2 regions of the Bradyrhizobium sp. I1.14.4 genome follow, and region 2 is predicted to be linked to the other one. Evidence: predicted binding sites of a transcription regulator. Region 2 holds the regulator's gene; the other holds the start of a gene.
The links. Region 2 encodes HrcA, which represses chaperone genes, less so after heat shock. Its sites were predicted from a motif close to GTTAGCACTCNCNNNNNGNGAGTGCTAAC; they were not measured.
Positions count from the first base shown of each region.

Region 1: the regulator HrcA is predicted to act here: its motif matches at 1,166-1,194, upstream of ABIB78_RS20325 (co-chaperone GroES).

Region 1 is NZ_JBNDLA010000009.1:183,564-186,768, reverse strand. Features, by position in the region: gene ABIB78_RS20335 (cupin domain-containing protein) at 1-469, opposite strand, end outside; gene ABIB78_RS20330 (usg protein) at 568-858, opposite strand; gene ABIB78_RS20325 (co-chaperone GroES) at 1,238-1,552, shown strand; gene groL (chaperonin GroEL) at 1,610-3,205, shown strand, end outside.
Region 2 is NZ_JBNDLA010000021.1:64,575-67,779, reverse strand. Features, by position in the region: gene rdgB (RdgB/HAM1 family non-canonical purine NTP pyrophosphatase) at 1-168, opposite strand, end outside; gene rph (ribonuclease PH) at 180-893, opposite strand; gene hrcA (heat-inducible transcriptional repressor HrcA) at 1,065-2,153, shown strand; gene grpE (nucleotide exchange factor GrpE) at 2,307-2,912, shown strand; gene ABIB78_RS29955 (VOC family protein) at 2,958-3,205, opposite strand, start outside.

The sequences.
Region 1 (3,205 bases), on a different contig from region 2:
GCCGGATGCGCGGTGGCTGGGTCCAGGCGCTGCCCTCTTTCATCAGCGTCTCGCCCTCGCCTTCCATGTAGGTCTTCACCCAGCCCTTGAGCACATAGACCATCTGGAAGTCGACGTCGTGGAAGTGCAGCTTCGACACCTCGTCCGGATTGCACGGCCCCTGCAGCCGGATCACATGCGCCTGCGCGAGGCCATGCGAGGCGGCGGCGATGCCGAGGTCGCGGTACTTGGCGTAGGTGCGCAGCCCGTCGGCCTTGAAATCCTCTTCGCGGTGATGGCTGATCGCGACGCGCTGCTTCGGCCGAGCCTTCGTTGCAGTCTTCGGCGCGCCCTTCTTCGCGGCGGTGACGCGGCCCTTGGACTTGATGGTCTTGCGCGCGGAAGATTTCTTGGCGCCGGCGCCAAGCCCCGACCATTTCTTCTTCACCGCGGTCTTGGCTGCGGATCTCGATGCCGTCTTCTTGGCCATTGTTCGCCTCCCGTCTTTTTGTGACGGGCGAAGGCTAACACAAGTCGCGCCGCGCGAGGTGGGCAAAGGCGCAGGCGACGCCCCGCCCCCTTTGCGGATCAATGCAGCCGGAACACGCCTTCGACGGCGCGCAACTCGGCCGGCTTCACCAGCTTGGAATGCGCCACCGTCACCGAAAACAGCGGGCCCTCGAGCTTCTGCTGCCAGAAGGCGAGGAAATCCTGCAGCGCCGGAAATTTCGGAAACAGGTCGTAGTTCTGCCAGACATAGGTTTGCAGCAACGAGGGATGGTCCGGCATCCGATAGAGGATTTGCGCCGTCGTCAGTCCATACCCCAGCAACTGCTTCCGGAAATCGTCGGAAACAACCCCACCAACTCGCGAGACCATGCCAACCTCCTGTGACGGAGCGCATTCACAAGGCGGCCGACCCCCGCCGGACCACCGGCAATGGATGCGCTCACATGAGAGAAATGTGACGCACGCGACTAACCCATCTCAAGCCTAAATGTTTAATAGGTTGTTGAAATTTCTTGCGTTGGCAGCAGCTTACCGCATCTGCTAATAGCCTTGGCGGGCCTGCGGGCGGCATTAAGGATGCCGAAATGATCGTGGCAGGCGACACCCACGAGTGCCAATTTTTCTGCTAGAGGCACTTGCCCGCCGCCACGGCTTGGCCTATCTCCTGCGCAGCCCGTCTGGCACTCGCTGGACTGGACTGCTAACACTCCAAAAATCTACAGCATCTACAAACGTTTAGGAGGACTGCATGAAATTCCGTCCGCTTCACGACCGCGTCGTGGTCAAGCGTATCGACGCCGAAGAGAAGACCGCTGGCGGCATCATCATTCCGGACAGTGCCAAGGAAAAGCCCTCGCAGGGCGAAGTCATCGCCGTCGGCCCGGGTGGCCGCGACGAAGCTGGCAAGCTGATCCCCATCGACATCAAGGTCGGCGACCGCGTCCTGTTCGGCAAGTGGTCCGGCACCGAGGTCAAGATCGACAGTGAAGACCTGCTGATCATGAAGGAAAGCGACATCATGGGCGTGCTCGACGTCCCCGCTTCCAAGAAGAAGGCAGCCTAAGCGCCTCCTCCTTCCCAAGATTCCTCCAGGGTAAAACCATTCCAAGGAAAAATTCAGATGGCAGCTAAAGAAGTCAAATTCTCCGTCGATGCGCGCGACAAGATGCTGCGCGGCGTCGACATCCTCGCCAATGCGGTGAAGGTCACGCTCGGCCCGAAGGGCCGCAACGTCGTGCTCGAGAAGTCGTTCGGCGCTCCCCGCATCACCAAGGACGGCGTCACCGTCGCCAAGGAGATCGAGCTCGAGGACAAGTTCGAGAACATGGGCGCGCAGATGGTGCGCGAAGTCGCCTCCAAGTCCGCTGACGCGGCCGGCGACGGTACCACCACCGCCACCGTGCTCGCCCAGGCGATCGTGCGTGAAGGCGCCAAGTCGGTTGCCGCCGGCATGAACCCGATGGACCTGAAGCGCGGTATCGACCTCGCGGTCGAAGCCGTCGTTGCGGACCTCCAGAAGAACTCGAAGAAGGTCACCTCGAACGAGGAGATCGCCCAGGTCGGCACCATTTCGGCCAACGGCGATGCCGAGATCGGCAAGTTCCTCGCCGACGCCATGAAGAAGGTCGGCAACGAGGGCGTGATCACGGTCGAGGAAGCCAAGTCGCTCGAGACCGAGCTCGACGTCGTCGAGGGCATGCAGTTCGACCGCGGCTACATCTCGCCCTACTTCGTCACCAACGCCGACAAGATGCGCGTTGAGATGGACGACGCCTACATCCTGATCAACGAGAAGAAGCTCTCCTCGCTGAACGAGCTGCTGCCGCTGCTCGAGGCCGTGGTGCAGACCGGCAAGCCGCTGGTCATCGTCGCTGAGGACGTCGAAGGCGAAGCCCTCGCCACCCTCGTCGTCAACCGCCTGCGTGGCGGCCTGAAGGTCGCGGCCGTCAAGGCTCCGGGCTTCGGCGATCGCCGCAAGGCCATGCTGCAGGACATCGCGATCCTGACCGGCGGCCAGGCCATCTCGGAAGACCTCGGCATCAAGCTCGAGAACGTCACGCTGCAGATGCTCGGCCGCGCCAAGAAGGTGATGATCGACAAGGAAAACACCACGATCGTCAACGGCGCCGGCAAGAAGTCCGACATCGACGCCCGCGTTGCCCAGATCAAGGCGCAGATCGAGGAGACCACCTCGGACTACGACCGTGAGAAGCTGCAGGAGCGTCTCGCCAAGCTCGCAGGCGGCGTCGCGGTGATCCGCGTCGGCGGCGCGACCGAGGTCGAGGTGAAGGAGCGCAAGGATCGCGTTGATGACGCGATGCATGCGACCCGCGCGGCTGTCGAGGAAGGCATTGTTCCGGGCGGCGGCGTCGCCCTGCTCCGTGCTTCCGAGCAGCTCAAGGGCCTGCGCACCAAGAACGACGACCAGAAGACCGGCGTCGAGATCGTGCGCAAGGCGCTGTCGTCTCCCGCCCGCCAGATCGCGATCAACGCCGGTGAAGACGGTTCGGTCATCGTCGGCAAGATCCTGGAGAACAAGGCCTATAACTACGGCTTCGACTCCCAGACCGGCGACTATGCCGACCTCGTCAAGAAGGGCATCATCGACCCGACCAAGGTCGTCCGTACTGCGATCCAGAACGCTGCCTCGGTTGCCGCGCTGCTGATCACCACGGAAGCGATGGTTGCCGAGCTGCCGAAGAAGAACGCCGGCGGC
Region 2 (3,205 bases):
CGCTGCATTGGCCCGAAAGCTGTCGCCGGTCTCCTCGGGCTCCGCCAGATCGAGCTCGCCGGCCGACACCGCCTCGACGCCGTGCGGCGCGAGCAGTTCCCGCATCTCGGCGAGCTTGCCGGGATTATGGGTGGCGATGACGAGCCTTCCGGTGATTCGGCGATGCATAACCAATCTGACTACGCCACCGCGATCTTTTGCAAGTCGACCAGACGCGCGACACCTTTGCGCGCCAGTGCCATCAGCGCCAGGAATTCGCCTTCCGAGAACGGCGTCTTCTCCGCGGTGCCCTGCACCTCGATGATCCGGCCGTCGCCGGTCATGACGAAATTGGCATCGGTCTCGGCTTCGGAGTCCTCGGCGTAATCGAGATCGAGCACCGGCGTGCCCTGGTAGATGCCGCAGGAAATCGCCGCCACATTATCGCGCAACACGTTGGTCTTCAGCATGTTGCGGGTCTTCATCCAGTTGATGCAGTCGGCCAGTGCCACCCAGGCACCGGTGATCGAGGCGGTGCGGGTGCCGCCGTCGGCCTGGATGACGTCGCAATCAACCGTGATCTGGCGCTCGCCGAGGGCCTCGAGATCGACGGCCGCGCGCAGCGAGCGGCCGATCAGCCGCTGGATCTCGACGGTCCGGCCGCCCTGCTTGCCGGCGGAGGCCTCGCGGCGGGTGCGTTCCAGGGTGGCGCGCGGCAGCATGCCGTATTCGGCTGTGACCCAGCCACGGCCCTGGCCCTTCAGCCACGGCGGCAACCGCTCTTCCAGCGTGGCGGTCACCAGCACGTGGGTGTCGCCGAATCTCACCATGCAGGAACCCTCGGCATATTTGACGACGCCGCGTTCGAGCGACACGGGACGCAGTTCATCGGGCGCACGGCGGCTTGGCCGCATGAAATCCTCCAAAAATCCGAGAGATATGGCTGGGCGTGCTTGTAGGAGGGGGAAGGGGCAGCGGCAAGAGTTTTCGGCCCCCGGTATGGTCCGGTGCCAGGGGGCCGAATGCATGCTTGTCACCGGCCTCCCGGAGCGACAGATTAGGCAGCAATTGTGAAGGACTGGAGTGTGACTCACCACGATCCGATAGGCCTGATTGCGCCGCATGCCGGGCTCGCCCAGCTCAATGAGCGTTCGCGCGACATTTTTCGTCAAATCGTCGAAAGCTATCTTGCGACCGGCGAGCCGGTCGGCTCGCGCAACATCTCGCGCCTGATCGCATTGCCGCTGTCGCCGGCCTCGGTCCGCAACGTGATGTCGGATCTCGAGCAGCTCGGCCTGATCTATGCGCCGCATACCTCCGCCGGCCGGTTGCCGACCGAACTCGGCCTGCGCTTCTTCGTCGACGCTCTGATGCAGGTCGGCGACCTCACCGAGGCCGAGCGTCAATCGATCCAGACCCAGCTTGCCGCCGTCGGCCGTGCGCAATCTGTCGAGGCGGCACTCGGCGAGGCGTTGACGCGGCTGTCGGGGCTGACCCGTGCCGCAGCAGTAGTGCTGACGCAAAAGTCGAATGCGCGGCTGAAGCACATCGAATTCGTGCGGCTGGAGCCGGAGAAGGCGCTGGTGGTGCTGGTCGGCGAAGACGGCCAGGTCGAAAACCGGGTGCTGGCGCTGCCGCCGGGCGTTCCATCCTCGGCGCTGACGGAAGCGACCAATTTCCTCAATGCGCGGATCCGTGGCCGGACGCTGGCCGAAGCGCGGCTCGAGCTTGAGACGGCATTGACGCAAAACCGCGCCGAGCTCGACCAGCTCACGCAAAAGGTCGTTGCGGCCGGCATTGCAAGCTGGTCCGGCGGCGAGAGTGAGGACCGGCAGCTGATCGTGCGCGGTCACGCCAATCTGCTCGAAGATCTGCATGCGCTCGACGATCTCGAGCGGATCAAGTCGCTGTTCGACGATCTCGAGACCAAGCGCGGCGTGATCGATCTGCTCGGCCGCGCCGAGCGCGGCGAGGGTGTGCGGATTTTCATCGGCTCGGAGAACAAGCTGTTCTCGCTGTCGGGTTCCTCGACCATCATCGCGCCATATGGCGACGCCCAGGGCCGGATCGTCGGCGTCCTCGGGGTGATCGGACCGACACGGCTGAACTATGCGCGGGTGATCCCGACCGTCGATTATGCCGCGCGGATCGTCAGCAAGATGCTGGGCGGCTGACCGGACCGGATTTCGCTTTCATTTTGCACCCAGGTCGGAGATCCCTGTTCCCGAAACCGGTATGTTGCGCTTGATTTTCGCCGCTTAAAGCACGATATCCCGGCAAGCAATCCCCAAGATTTGAACCGACGCGAGTTTTCGAGAAGGCAAGCCATGACCGATCCGAACCGGGCCAACGACAACACCGAAAATTCGGCGCCGACGGGTGAGCCCGTGGTCTCGAAGCCCTACATCATGCCTGACGATCCCGAGGCGGGATCAGCGGAGGCGCTAACCAAGGAACTCGCCGAGGCGCGCGACCGGACATTGCGCACGCTGGCCGAGATGGAAAATCTCCGTCAGCGCACCCGCCGTGAGGTCGCCGACGCCAAAACCTACGGCATCACCGGCTTCGCCCGTGACGTGCTCGACATCGCCGACAATCTGCAGCGCGCGCTCGACGCCGTGCCGGCCGAGACCAAGGAAGCAGCCGATCCCGGCCTGAAAGCGCTGATCGAAGGCGTCGAGCTGACCGAGCGCTCGCTGCTCAACACGCTGGAAAAGAATGGCGTGAAGAAGTTCGATCCGATCGGCGAGAAATTCGATCCGAACTTCCAGCAGGCGATGTTCGAGGTGCCTGACGCCTCGGTGCCGTCGGGCACCGTGGTGCAGGTGGTGCAGGCCGGCTACATGATCGGCGAGCGCATCCTGCGTCCAGCGCTGGTCGGCGTCTCCAAGGGCGGCGCCAAGGCCGCCCCAAGCGCCGACATCACGGTCTGATCGGTCCGACGCCGGTTGCGAAGGTGTGAGCTTGCTGCCGTGGCTTCACGACAGCGGCTTCTCATCAGCCTTCGGCCAATAGGTGCCGAAGCTCCAGAGATTTCCTTCCGGGTCGCGGCAGGCAAAATCACGGCTGCCATAGTCGGTCTCGCGCAGTTCCAATTCGATCTTTGCGCCCGCCGCCCTGGCCTTCGCATGCAGGGCGTCGGGATCGTCGACGGCGATGTAGATTGAATCTGTGCGTCGGCCGGTGAGATCTCCAACCAGCCCGCCATAGGCATCGTCGCGGCTCT